Regions from separate parts of the Novibacillus thermophilus genome, predicted to be linked through region 4. Evidence: predicted binding sites of a transcription regulator. Region 4 holds the regulator's gene; each other region holds the start of a gene.
What was found. The regulator Rex, encoded in region 4, represses fermentation and respiration genes when NADH is low (regulators of the CRP and FNR family bind a similar motif). The targets are predictions, from matches to a motif close to TTGTGAAATATTTCACAA.

Region 1 (3,549 bases), 1.4 Mb from region 4:
GATCCCACGCGTTCTTCCACCGCCTGTTGTCGACTTTTCCGCGAAATTCGAAAGCGACTCCGCGTCCGATCAAAGCCAGCAAGACGACGACGAACGGTGCGTAATAGCCACTGAACAACGTGGCATACCAGTGGGGAAAGGCTGCGAACATGGCCCCACCCGCCGTTATCAACCACACTTCATTGGCGTCCCAGAACGGTCCGATGGCGTTGATGAGCGTACGGCGTTCTCCTTCCGTCCTGGCGAGAAACTTTGTCGACATGCCGACACCAAAGTCAAACCCTTCCAAGAAGAAAAAACCGATAAACAACCCCGCGACAATCAGAAACCACAACTCGTTAAGAGACAGCATGGTGTTCCCTCCGATCAAACGGGTCTTCGGATGTTCCATCATCAACGTTGGCCGTTTCATACGGTCCTTTTTTAATGACACGTACGAACAAAACGACCATCACAGCCGCTAGTATCGTGTAAATCGTCGAGAAGGAGATCAACGAAAACAACACTTCTTGAGCGGTGACACCCGGCGAAATGCTGTCCTCTGTTCGCAAATAACCAAAGACGGTCCACGGTTGACGGCCGATCTCCGTCATAATCCACCCGGACGTATTGGCAATGTGCGGCAAAAAGATGGCCGGAACCATCAGACGCATGAACCATGTGTTGCCTTGCTCCAGTCTTTTGCGAAGTGTCAAGTACACGCCGTACAATCCGAAGGCAAGCATCAGCATTCCCGCAGCGATCATGATGCGGAAACTCCAGAACGTCGTACGAACCGGGGGAATGTAGTGTCCAGGGCCGTACGTTTGCTCGTACTCTGCTTGCAGCTCCTTCATTCCCTTTACTTCCCCAGAGAATTGGTTGTAGGACAAATAGCTGAGCAAGTACGGAATTTTGACTTCAGCTCGATTTTCCTGATTCTCCGGGTCGATTGCCGCAAACACCGTCCAAGGAGCCGGGTCTTCGCTCGTTTCCCACAATCCTTCACTGGCCGCCATCTTCATCGGTTGTGTGTGAATTAAATACTGTGCCTGTTGATGACCGAAAAGCGCAACGAGTAAGGAAGAAATCAAGGCGACGACGATCCCGATTTGGAACGATCGTTTGAACAGAGCTACGTCCTGCTTTTTGAGTAATTTCCAAGCGCTCACCCCCGTCACGAAGAACGCCCCAGTGGCAAAAGCAGCAAAGAGGGTGTGAGGAAATTCTACCCACAACTGTCCGTTCGTGATCAAAGCGAAGAAATCATTCATTTCCGCTCGGCCGTTGTTGATTTCAAAGCCGACGGGACGCTGCATGAACGAATTGGCTGCCAAGATCCAGAACGCGGACAACACTGTGCCGACCGATACGAGCCAAATGCAGGCGAGGTGTACTTTTTTCGACAGACGGTCCCATCCGAAGATCCACAACCCGATAAACGTCGATTCCATAAAAAACGCAAGCAACGCTTCTATCGCCAGCGGCGCTCCGAAGACATCTCCCACAAAGCGGGAGTAATCAGACCAGTTCATCCCGAACTGGAATTCCTGAATAATCCCGGTCACAACCCCGACCGCAAAGTTGATCAGAAACAATTTCCCCCAAAATTGGGCCATGGTTTTGTACGTTTTATTTCCCCTGATGACATACATCGTCTCCATAATCGCGATTAACAATACCAACCCAATCGACAAGGGCACGAATAAGTAGTGGAATATCGTCGTAGCTGCAAATTGGATTCTCGATAAGGTGAGCACATCCACGTCGTTTCCCCACCTTTCCTCCTGTGTGTCATGCGACAGTCGAACGTTCAAAATTGTCGCGCACGACTCGCTAGAGCTTTTACTTTTATTGTCACATACAGTCTGTCTCTCTGAACGCGCGAGATATGACAATCTGTTTGTGAATTATTGAACAAAATGCGAACAACTGTAAGATTGTCGAAAACATTGTTAACAATAAGTTACGTTGCCGGAGAGAAAAACGGTTCGTCAATTATGTTCATTTATAAACAAAAATCAGGAGGGTGAACGCGTGTGCAGAACAAAATGTGTCCCTTGTTGACGACGACATCCATCAAGGGGAGACAACCTCATTGGTGGACTTGTTGTTGCCGTGAAACCGAAGGACGAAGCACACAACGTGATCATGCTGAACAATCGCGAAGGAAATGGGGAAAGGGCAAAAAAAGACCCGGATCTCCGGGTCAATTCAATCTTCCATTTCACTCTTTACAATGCGTTTCACGAGCTCATCGTCGCGTTTTAACCCTGTCACTTCAACAATCGTCGACTCCACACCGTTTTCGCTCAGCATCTTCTGCAGGCGTACACTCTCTTCATCCTCGCTGACGTCAAACGCGAGCGCGGCAACAATTCCTTGAACCAACGCCTGCGGTTCATAACCCCGATCGAGTAACAGTCTCGCCGGTTTGACCAACCGATCGTTGTAGCCGAGCTTGCGAATCGGATTCCGACCGACCCGTTCCACCCGGTCGGATAAATGCGGGTTCCTAAAACGGAGCCAAATTTTTTCCGCATACGTCCGCAGTTCCGCTTCAGAAAAGCCGTGTACGTCGGCGAGGAGCGCAGTCGTTTCACTGAGCGCTTGCCTGACGCGCGATGCGATCGGCTCGTCGTGAATCGCTTCCTGAATCGTCTTCATGCCCTGTTTGAAACCGAGGTACGCAGTCATCGCATGTCCCGTGTTCACCGTAAACAGTTTCCGCTCGATATAAGGCAACAAGTCCTTCACGTACGTCACGCCGTGAATGGAAGGGGCCGGTCCGTTGATTGCCGTTTCATCGACTACCCATTCATAATAAGGCTCTACCGTCACGGACAGCAGATCCCTTTCGCCTTGGTTGGGCACAATCCGATCGACAGCAGCGTTGGGAAAACCGACCCGTTCTTTAAGCCGTAGCCACTCTTCTTTCGTGAGCAGCGCTCGCACGTATTCCTGGAGCATTGTGCTCGCCCCGATGGCGTTTTCGCAGGCGATGATGTTGAGCGGTGTCTGTGAATCTTTCCGCGCGACAAGTCCCGCGGCGATCGGTGCGGCGACGAACTTCAGAACAGCAACGCCCACCGCTGTCGTGATAAGGTCAGCGGAAGCGATCTCCTCTATGACTTCTGGTTCGTCCGTCCGGCTGTTCAGTCCGCGAATCCCTTCTACGGTGAAAGGTTCAACGGTTTGCTCCGCCACCTTCACCTCATACGCTCGGCGGGTATTCAGTTCATGGATAATCCGTGCGTCGACGTCGACAAAAACGACATCGTAACCAGATTGGCGCAACAGTGCCCCGATAAACCCCCTGCCGATGTTTCCGGCCCCGAAGTGAACAGCTTTCATGTTGCATTCCCTTCTGAGAAAAAGCGAAGCACTTCATCCGCCGATTGAATTTGCAGCAGTTTGCGGACATTCTCTTCTTTCGAACATAAAATTGCTATTTTTGACAGCACGTCCAAATGTTCGTTCCCCTTCCCTGCAATGCCGATGACGAGCCGTACGTCATGGCCGTCCCAGTCCACGGGCTGTTCAAACAACAGGACAGAAATTCCTGATGCT
Region 2 (3,549 bases), 460 kb from region 4:
CTCCAATGGCCGCAAGACCTGCGGCGATCCCAGCTGCTAACAAACCTAATTCCACTTGTAACGTCCTCCTTTTATTATGAAAAATGTTCATGCGTAGTTGAATGTATTGAAACGGAAAACAGCAACGCGAAACGGTCACTCTCTTCCGTAAACCACATTAGTGCCCTTCAATTTTTTGCTTCATGTAGGCCAGCGTCAACACGGTAAAGATAAAGGCCTGAATGGTCCCGACAAAAATACTGAACCCTTGCCAGACCAGCATCGGAATGGCTGCGCCGAGCATGGCAAAAAAGCCAGCGTTGTACCCCAACACGAGCAAGCCGAGCAACACTTCCCCGGCGTAAATGTTCCCGAACAGACGCAAGCCGAGCGTTAAAATTTTGGCAAATTCCTCGATGACGTTGATTGGGAAGAACAAGGGGTTCGGCTTAAAGTACTCTCTGGCGTAAGCAGCGGGCCCTCGCAGTTTCAAGCCGTAATAGTGACTTAAAATGACGACCATCGCCGACAGTGTGAGCGTCACGTGGGCGTCGGCCGTTGGGGATTTCCACCACAGTTCGTGGTCAATGCTCAACGCAAACGGCAACCCCAACATGTTGGAGACAAAGATGAACATGATGAGGGTCAATGCAAGGGCTAGAAATCGCTCGCCCTTTTTGTAGTCCATCGTCGAAGCGATCAAGCCTTTGACGAAGTCCACCACCCACTCCAGAAACATCTGCATGCCTTTCACGTTTTGGATGCGGGCATTTCGGGACCCGGCGATGGCGAGGATAAAGACAATCGCGGCCGCAATCGTCGACATGAGCATCGTTGACAAGTTAAAGTCCAGTCCCATGAAGGTGACAATTGGCGACTCGTGTTCCAACTAATCTTCCCCCCTTTCAACGTCTGACTGGCGGAGACGGTAACTGTAGACCAGTCCGTCAATATACAGTATAACGGTGGCGAGGATGAGTCCGACGGCAAGTGACGGCAAGTGGAACGTCTCAGCGTAGCGGATGGCGATCAAAGCTGCCAGCGCCACCAAGCTAAACCGCGTCATCATGCCGAGACCGCGGGGCTTCAGTCCGGCCGCCACCCGTTTGCCGAATTGATGCACTTTGACGGCCGTGTACAAGGCGTTGACGAGACTGACAACGGCGCCCAGGATCAAACCCGCAAACACGTGCTTGTACTCGGTAAACGCAAGACCCAGGACAAACAGAGCGAGAAGGTAGCACATCGTTTTGACTAGGCGGTGAACCCGCACTCTCAATTCGCTCATAAACCGTCTCCCAAAAAACGCTTGATCAAAAGGATCGTTCCGACAATGCCTAAGACCACTCCGGACAGGATGCCAACCACGAGAAAGATAGGACCCGTGCCGAGCACGCTGTCCAACCAGCGGCCTGCGAAAAGGCCGGCGACGATCCAAACGGCCGTCTGCATCCCGAGTGCCCCAAACAGACCGAAGGCACGCCACGGGCTCGATGTGTCCTTCTTCAACGGTCCGGCCCCTTTCTCACGTTGAGCCGTCTCTTCGACAGAGTCGTGATGGAGGGATCTCGATGACTTGCCATCCCCGCCATGTTACAACAGCGGAACTACTTTGTCAACGCGTTCACAAGCACGGTTATTTTTACACTACACATTAAATTCTAAACAAATGTTGACGGTCTCGCCGATGTAAATTTGACGTTTTCTTGACGGTTATTTTGTCCCGAACAAGCGGTCTCCGGCATCGCCTAAACCGGGAACGATGTAACATTTTTCGTTCAGTTTTTCGTCCACGGCGGCGACAAAAATTTCGACGTCCGGATGTTGTTTTTGCACGCGCTCAATGCCTTCAGGGGCGGCGATAATGCACATCAGCTTGACGTTGTGGGCTCCTTTCTCTTTGAGCATGTGAATGGCTGCCGCCGCAGACCCGCCCGTGGCCAGCATCGGGTCCGTGACGATCAGTTCCCGCTCTTCAATGTCGGATGGCAGCTTGGCGTAGTATTCGACCGGTTCGTGCGTATCCGGATCGCGATACAGTCCGATGTGGCCGACTTTCGCCGCCGGAATGAGTTTCAAAATGCCGTCCACCATGCCGAGACCGGCACGCAAAATCGGAATGACCCCCACTTTTTTACCGGATATGACGTGACACGTTGCCGGGGCGACAGGCGTTTCCACCTTCACCTCTTTGAGCGGCATTCCGCGTGTAATCTCGTAAGCCATCAGCGTGGACACTTCGTCGACGAGTTCGCGGAACTCTTTCGTTCCGGTTCGCTTGTCCCGAATGTAGGTCAATTTGTGCTGAATAAGGGGATGGTCGAGTATGTGTACTTTGCTCAAACGTTGTCGCCTCCTTTGGATTCCTTCAACATTTTACAAGGGAAGGGGACGAATGTCCACACACCTGGCCCCCTCTTGCAACCAAGAGGGGGCACTCACCGTCAAGCGTGTAAATCCGGGTAGAGCGGGTACTTCTCACACAAGTCGGCGACTCGCTTGCGCGCTTCGTTGTGGGCGGACTCGCTTTCCGGGTTTTTCAGCGTCAGCGCCATGATGCCGGCGATTTCTTCCATGGCCGCTTCGTCAAAGCCACGCGTCGTGACCGCCGGTGTCCCGATTCGCAAACCGCTTGTGACAAACGGCTTTTCTGGATCGAACGGGATGCTGTTTTTGTTGGTGGTAATTCCGACAAGGTCCAAAAGCTCTTCGGCTCTTTTTCCGGTAAGGTTTAAGTTGCGCACATCGATGAGGATCAGGTGATTGTCGGTACCGCCCGAAATGAGATCGAATCCTTCGTCGAGAAGAGATTGCGCCAGTGCTTTCGCGTTGGCGACGATTTTTTCGGAGTACTGTTTAAAATGGTCTTGTTGAGCTTCGCCGAGGGCGACGGCTTTCGCGGCAATGACATGCATGAGCGGTCCGCCTTGAATACCGGGAAAGATCGCTTTGTCCACAGCTTTGGCGTGTTCAGCTTTGCACAAAATCATGCCACCCCGCGGCCCGCGCAACGTTTTATGGGTTGTCGTCGTGACAAAGTCGGCGTGTGGCACTGGATTCGGATGATGCCCCGTCGCCACGAGACCGGCAATGTGCGCCATGTCCACCATAAACAAGGCCCCGACTTCTTTGGCGATCTGTCCCAGCTTTTCAAAGTCGATGATGCGCGGGTAGGCGCTCGCTCCGGCGACGAGCAGTTTCGGCTTCTCCTTCAGCGCGATGCGCCGCACGTCGTCGTAGTCGATTTGGTGGGTGTCCTTGTCGACGCCGTAGTCGACAAACTCGTACTGTTGTCCGGAAAAGTTCACCGGGCTGCCGTGCGTCAAGTGACCCCCGTGGGCAAGGTTCATGCCGAGCACTTTGTCTCCCGGTTGAAGGGCGACAGTGTAAACCGCCATGTTCGCTTGCGAACCGGAATGGGGTTGAACGTTGGCGTGGTCGGCCCCGAACAGGGCTTTAGCTCGGTCCCGCGCAATGTCTTCGACGACGTCCACATATTCACAGCCGCCGTAATACCGTTTGCCGGGGTACCCTTCGGCGTATTTGTTCGTCAACACCGTTCCCATCGCT
Region 3 (3,549 bases), 1.3 Mb from region 4:
TGTGGTATTAGTGTCCCGGTTTGTGAATACGTTTTTCGAGACAAAACCTAAAATTTATACAGCGTATAGTGGCGTACACGGAAAAGAATGGATCGCACCTTTTGAAGATACAACGTTTGATGAAAATGTGTTTAAACATATTGTTGCAGCTGGAGGGGAGATGAAAGACAGCCGAGAAAAAGCAGATATTTTGTTAATGTTAAATACGCCTTCTCAATCGACGGATGAACGTGAACAAGATATCGATTGCATGGTGGATACAATTAAGGAGTGGTTAGACGATGGAAAGAAGGTGGCCATAGCTGATGTAGCCTATGTAAATAAAGCAGATGAAGCACTCATAGCAGCTTTAACTGAAGAAGTGGATATCTCACAAATATTTGCGTACAGTGGGTGGAACACTGCTGGGAATGCCTTGGGAATCACTGTTGGGCATGCAGGTGCGAGGCATAGTTTTATATCCCAGACCTCTGGGTTTGGTGTTCCCATGTATAAACAAACAGCAAAAGCGCATTATGAATTTTTATTGCATCGGTTTACGAAAGATCATAGTTATAAAAATATTGTCCATCCGGCTGCCAATCGTTATATCGAACAGTTGGGAGCAAGTCAATGGGAACTTGGCGAGCACTACGATGCGGTTAACGACTTTGTACAAGAAAAAATGGAGCAGGAAACGGTTAAGTGGTTTTCACATTTTAAAAATAAATCTATTTTCTTAGGTTCTAGGGGAAATAAGCGGTTTTATGGAACGATTGACAATCTGGATAGCGTCCATGTGAAACTTCCCTGGCCTCGTATATTTGAAGCAGAGTTAGAACCACGATTGGAAATAAACTAAAACAGGACTTTACACAACGCTCCGAAAACAATATCATGAGAACCTACCGAAATAATGAAGTTAGCATAGCTGTCCAACATTGTGAAGGTAGACGACCCAAACAAAAAATGACAATCATTTGGTTCAGACGATCAACGCACAAAGGATCCCAGCATCCCTTCATGAAGTAAGAATTAATTTTGATGAACAAGTGGGTTAAAAAATAAGTATTCGGAAAACTATTATCGAATTGTGTTAATAGCAATGGTTTTAGCTGTTTGTGCTCGAGATGCGATCCTTAAGTTAAGGGTTACAATAATTTTAATTCTTACTCTCTTAAAAGCGCTCATCACACAATCCGAGAATGAGTCAGTGGGCTGCAGCCAGCGCCATCGGTGTCTATAACCCAGTGGCAAGAGAGTCGACTGCACTTAAGATCATGCCCTGGGCGACGACCAACAGCAATAGTCCGGTGACGATAAACTGCATCGGACGCGAATATCTAGAAGACATTGTGTTTGAAGATGAGCTCATGCTTTCTCTCCTACAACGATTGTTCAAAAGGTCCGTCATTTTAATTTTTTCTGATGGTAATGCGGTATCCGCCTTCTGGAGCTTCTTCTGTTTCATGACTGTAACCAAGTTCATCGAGTTCCGGATAGAGAAATAGCGGGCGGCGGTCATTGTGGATGACGAGCGTTTCGCCATCGCCTATCTTCTCTAATTTGCGTAAAGTCCGAATCATTGGCTGCGGCGGCTCCAGACCGCGATTATCTAAAAAGTGGGTTCTCGGTGTAGAACGGCCGTAGCGAGTCACATCCGTTGCTGCCGCGGGAGAATGGGATGCCACTCCGGGTCTCTCTCTCCAAAACGTCACTTTCCAATGCCATTTCCCTACACGTTCTGCCTCGTGTTTAAATCCTTTCCGACTCAAGACGTTAAACAGCTGTGTCGGTTTGAACGGAGCGTGCAACACGAATAAATCGTTAGGATGGAGTGAATACACTTTTTTCATGATCGCACTGAACGGTTCAATTTTGGCAGTTAACATAGGTCGAACGTCCAATTCAATGACATTTCTATCTTCCGGTTTCAACGGCGTTTCCCCCATCAAATACGAATGGTTGCTATTTTTATTGTAATAAGAAAAAGTCCGCCATATATGTGATTTAACTCACATTGGATGCCGCTCTTCAACACCCCGACTTTTCCGGGCTTCCGTCCGGAGAAGCCGGATTTTTTAATGTAGCCAAACGCAAACAATGCATCTGTCCTAAAACTGTGGATGGATATCGAACCGAACGGACACTGGCAAGGAGAAAGCCAGTCGTATTCGCAGAACTCACAATCAGTTGCAATCCATAATGAGGCTGGCGACATTAAACATTGTGCAGGCGTGTTTAGAGATATTTCAACGCAAACGCATAAAATATGCAACGGCCATCAGCAAAACATGCAAATTTGTGAGATGGACACAATCGGAATCGTGATGCACATCACATATGCTCATCTAGACTTGGGTTATCTTATAGGTGAATCCCCTTTTCAAAAATTGCATAATCCGAATAATATCGTGGCACGTGTGTCGTATGTGAATTTCTCACCAAAATAAAAGACCGTCCGTACGGAAGGAAGAACGAGATTGTCTGAAAAAAAGCCATCGATTGCAACGGCTGTGCAACAGCATCTAGCACAGCGTTTCCGCATCACCCGGGTTTATATGTTGACAGGATTGGTCTTTCTCGGCCCAGCATGGATCAGTCTGATCCACGCATCCGTGGCCATTAGTCAAAACGAGTGGCATCATCCTTCGTTTTTGGCAGCCATTCATCTGTTCGTGGTCGGCTTTGCCTTGACCGTGGTGTACGGGGCCATTGTCCAAATCGTCCCAGTCGTCTTCCAAGGCCGCCTGTATTCAATCCGGCTCGGCTACGTACAGTACATGTTTACAGTCCTCGGCGCTTGTTCCTTTCCGGTGGGATTTCTAGCAGAAAAGTGGAACGTCGTTGCAGCTGGAGGCTGTTTGGTACTTGTGTCATTCGTTCTTCTTTGCTGGAATCTAGGCCAGAGCATCCGCACATTGAAAAAACGGACAGAAGCGTTGGGAATCACGGCGACGTTTCTATTTTTACTTATCACCGTGATCTTAGGGATTGGCATGTCTTTAGGAGCATCTCTCGGAAACCGGTCCGCGTGGTCTATACACATCATCGTTGGCGTGACCGGTTGGTTCACCACTTTAATCTTGGCACTTACTCCCCGACTGATGAGCTTCTTTGTTTCGTCCCACTATAAGAAGTTGCGACACAGCAAACCGGAGTTCTTATTTTTAGGCGGCATGTTGGCTGTAGTCGCCGGGACGGCATTGAAAGACGAGGGGATGGGAGTGTCTGTCGCGGTGGGTCTCTCAGTCGGAGGTTGGATTGTATATGGTTGGGGTTACTTCCAACTATTGATGAACTTGTATATCCATTTCCGGAGGAGACGGCGTCAAGATGTGGAGTGGATTTTAAACTGGATCGTCGCCGGACTGTACGGAGGATTTCCAGTGTTGGGGATCTGGGCCATCGCTTCCAGCCGGCTCGGAGACAGATGGACGCTCGCTGTGATGATGGTGTTGATCTTCGGCTTCCTGCAGTGGTGCATTGCGGCATATATGGCCAAGATCATGCCGTTCTTACGGAGAGCAGGGCGTTACCCCCACGGAACGGCTCCTGAAACCGATCGCG
Region 4 (3,549 bases):
AGTTTTCCAACCATTCTAGTGTGGCGATGTCCAGGTAGTTCGTCGGCTCGTCGAGCATGAGTAGGTCAGGTTGCTTGAGGAGCAGTTTCGCCAGGGAGAGTCGCGTTTTTTGACCGCCGCTGAGTTGTGACACATACGTCTTGTGCGGCGGGTACTCTTTCAGCCCAAGGCCGCTTAACACGCTGCGGATACGGGCTTCATAACTGTATCCTCCGGCTTTTTCAAACGTTTCCTGTCTTTCGGCGTACCGTTCCATCACGCGGGCATAAAGCTTTTCATTGGCGAGAACACTTGTATCGCTCAACTGTCGTTCCAGTTCGCGCAGCTCGCGCTGCATCTTTTGGATGTGGGAAAATACGGTCAAACACTCGTCCCACAGTGTGCGATCGCTGGACAGGTCGGTCTCTTGGGAGAGATAACCGAAGCTCGCTCCTTTTGTCCAGTGGACGGTGCCGCCGTCCTGTTCCCGTTCACCTGCCAGCAATTGAAGCAAGGTCGACTTGCCGGCGCCGTTCACACCGACGAGGCCGATGCGTTCACCTCTCTGTATGCGAAAGTCGATGTCGTCGAAAACGGTCTCCGCTCCGTACGATTTCGTCAATCCTTTGCCTTGCAGTAACAGCATCGTGATTCGCTCCTCTGTTTCTTTCGTATAGTCTACAGGATCGTCAAAGCGGGAACAACCGGAGTTCGCAAAAGGGCATCCACTTTGGCACGCGGTAGCAGTAGACAGGGAATCGAGGTACAATCGAATTAAATGGCAGGTTAAGAGGGTGAATGTGACGTGGATAAGCGGGAATTGCGCCAGGCGTATCTGTCCAGACGCCGCGAGATGTCGCTCGATGCGGTAAAGCGTTCGTCGCTGGCCATCTGCAAGGACATCTCGTCGACAGCGTGGTTTCAACGGTCTAAACGGTTGCTCATGTACATGCCCATTCGCCGGGAGGTCGACTTACGTCCTTTAATGGACGTAGCGTGGAGAAAGGGGAAGACCGTGTATTTGCCGAAAGCTGACCCAGTCACGCATGCGATGGACGCGTACGCTGTCCACAGTCTGGACGAACTGAAGGCAGGGGCGTACGGGATTTTGGAACCGCCGGCAGATGCAACGAAAGAAGCCGACCTTGAAAAACTGGATTGCGTGTTCATCCCGGGAGTCGTCTTCGACCGGCAAGGCTATCGCATCGGCTACGGCGGCGGATATTACGACCGGTTTTTGCCGAGATTGACGTCATCGACACTGCTGATCGGAGTGGCGTACGCTTGGCAAGTGGTCGAACGCATTCCGCGCGATGCGTACGACGAGCCCCTCCACGTACTGGTGACGGAAAAGGAAGTCCTGACGTTCTCACTCCCAACGTTCACGAAACATTCACGCCGCACACGTCCTGAATAGGGTACAATGTAGACAGGGCACGCTTACTTGCGACGAACTAGGCTCAAGTGTATCATTAACTAGCAGAGAGGTTTTATATAGAGATTGTGTTTGGAGGGACCTCATGGCAGAGCAAAAATTGCCCCCGGTCACGGCTAAGCGACTTCCCCTGTACTACCGTTACTTGGAGAAACTGCACGCCGTCGGGAAAGGTCGAGTGTCGTCTGCCGAGTTGAGTGAAGCGTTGCAAATAGATTCTGCTACAATTCGCCGAGACTTCTCCTATCTCGGAGAACTGGGCAAAAAAGGCTACGGCTACAATGTCCAGTACTTGTTACAGTTTTTACGTGAGTTTCTCAAGCAAGACGAAGTGGCTAATGTCGTGTTGATCGGGGTCGGCAATTTGGGGACCGCCCTTTTGCGCTACAATTTTTACCGTAGTCACAACACGAAGATCGTGGCCGGTTTCGACATTGACCCGAATAAAATAGGAACGTACGTCGACGGAATTCCCATCTATCCGCTAAACCGGCTAAAAGAAGTGGCACTGTTGCACGACGTAGACGTCGCGATTTTAACCGTTCCGGTGAACGCCGCCAAGACAGTGTTCGACGAAGTCGTCAGTGCAGGTATTCACGGCATTCTCAACTTCACACCCGTCCGCCTGACGGTGCCGCCGCACGTGCGTGTCCATCATATCGATCTGACGACAGAACTGCAAACGCTGATTTACTTTTTAAAGAACTTTCCTCCCGAAGATGAAAGTTCGGAGCAAGAGCCGTTAGAAAACGACGCAAACAGGAGGTGAGGCGGGATGGGGATTACATCAATTGGTTTGCCCGGATTGATCTTAATCCTTGTCGTCCTGCTGTTACTGTTCGGGCCGAATAAATTGCCGGAATTGGGCCGGGCCATCGGGAATACACTGAAAGAGTTTAAAAAAGCGACAAAAGACTTGACGTCAGACGATGGGGATACCAAAAAAAACCGGTAGAAGATGTGAAGTGAGGGTAACCGCATATGACAGAGCAATCGTCTGAGCAACATATCCTTCAACACCTGGAAGAACTGCGCCGGCGTCTCATCTGGGTGTTGCTCTTTTTTGTGGTCGCCATCATTGTCGGCTTTATTTTTGCCGAACCGATTGTCCAACATTTAAAAAACGACCCAGCTGCCCGGGACATTCCGTGGAACGTCTTTGCATTAGGGGATGCGCTCCGCGTCTACTTGCAATTTGCTTTTGTCATCGCCCTCGTGATGACGACCCCGTTTTTTATGTTTCAATTTTGGAAATTCGTCAAACCGGGTTTAAAACCGCATGAACAAAGGGCAACCTTAGTGTATATCCCGTTTGCCTGTATGCTTTTTGTCGTGGGAATCCTGTTTGCATATTACGTCATCTTCCCGTTCGTCGTTCAGTTTATTTCGTCCTTCTCTGAACGATTGGGAGCACAGGAAATGTACGGCATCAGCCAGTATTTTGGGTTTATGTTCCGCCTGGTTCTCCCGACTGGCATCGTCTTTGAACTGCCGGTCATCGTCATGTTTTTGACCCGTATTCGCATCTTGACCCCCGGTCTGTTGCGGAAGTTTCGCCGTTACGCTTACGTCCTGCTCGTCGTCGTCGCGGCGATGATCACACCGCCGGACTTCGTGTCCAACATTCTCGTTGCCATCCCGCTCATCTTGCTGTACGAAGCGAGCATTTGGTTGTCGAACAGGGTGTACCGCAAAGTAGCGGCGGAAGATGCTTCATTCCGTTAGAGCACAACAAGAAAATTAAAAAAAAAGTAGGCAAACGACTTGCATTAGGATCACAAAATGAATATTATAAAAAGTGATGTTAGCACTCGACTTAAGAGAGTGCTAACAAACTTGACGACTCGACGAAAGAGGAGGGTTTTACCGTGATCAAACCATTGGGTGACCGTGTGGTTTTGGAGGCCATCGAGAAGGAGGAAACGACCGCTAGCGGTATCGTTCTTCCCGACACTGCCAAAGAGAAACCACAGGAAGGAAAAGTTGTCGCCGTCGGCTCCGGCCGTTACGAAAACGGGGAAAAAGTCGCACTGGAAGTAAAAGAAGGCGACCGCGTCATTTTCTCCAAGTACGCCGGTACCGAAGTGAAGGTCGGAGACAAGGAGTACCTGATTTTGCGGGAAAGCGATATTTTG

Region 1: a site for Rex is predicted at 1,883-1,900, ahead of B0W44_RS12365 (cytochrome ubiquinol oxidase subunit I). Genes of this name have one in related genera too.
Region 2: a site for Rex is predicted at 1,592-1,609, ahead of B0W44_RS16990 (AtpZ/AtpI family protein). Genes of this name have one in related genera too.
Region 3: a site for Rex is predicted at 1,983-2,000, ahead of B0W44_RS08195 (DUF2249 domain-containing protein). Genes of this name have one in related genera too.

Annotation. Positions count from the first base shown of each region.
Region 1 covers NZ_CP019699.1:2,542,592-2,546,140, reverse strand. Annotated here, with positions in the region: gene cydB (cytochrome d ubiquinol oxidase subunit II) at 1-352, opposite strand, end outside; gene B0W44_RS12365 (cytochrome ubiquinol oxidase subunit I) at 339-1,745, opposite strand; gene B0W44_RS12360 (mannitol-1-phosphate 5-dehydrogenase) at 2,194-3,333, opposite strand; gene B0W44_RS12355 (PTS mannitol transporter subunit IIA) at 3,330-3,549, opposite strand, start outside.
Region 2 covers NZ_CP019699.1:3,488,931-3,492,479, forward strand. Annotated here, with positions in the region: gene atpE (F0F1 ATP synthase subunit C) at 1-55, opposite strand, end outside; gene atpB (F0F1 ATP synthase subunit A) at 158-868, opposite strand; gene B0W44_RS16985 (ATP synthase subunit I) at 869-1,267, opposite strand; gene B0W44_RS16990 (AtpZ/AtpI family protein) at 1,264-1,488, opposite strand; gene upp (uracil phosphoribosyltransferase) at 1,693-2,322, opposite strand; gene B0W44_RS17000 (serine hydroxymethyltransferase) at 2,424-3,549, opposite strand, start outside.
Region 3 covers NZ_CP019699.1:1,627,520-1,631,068, forward strand. Annotated here, with positions in the region: gene B0W44_RS08190 (DUF4127 family protein) at 1-841, shown strand, start outside; gene B0W44_RS08195 (DUF2249 domain-containing protein) at 1,395-1,916, opposite strand; gene B0W44_RS18090 (hypothetical protein) at 2,106-2,432, shown strand; gene B0W44_RS08200 (hypothetical protein) at 2,463-3,549, shown strand, end outside.
Region 4 covers NZ_CP019699.1:318,571-322,119, forward strand. Annotated here, with positions in the region: gene B0W44_RS01765 (ABC-F family ATP-binding cassette domain-containing protein) at 1-625, opposite strand, end outside; gene B0W44_RS01770 (5-formyltetrahydrofolate cyclo-ligase) at 785-1,396, shown strand; gene B0W44_RS01775 (redox-sensing transcriptional repressor Rex) at 1,500-2,183, shown strand; gene tatA (twin-arginine translocase TatA/TatE family subunit) at 2,190-2,369, shown strand; gene tatC (twin-arginine translocase subunit TatC) at 2,396-3,139, shown strand; gene groES (co-chaperone GroES) at 3,283-3,549, shown strand, end outside.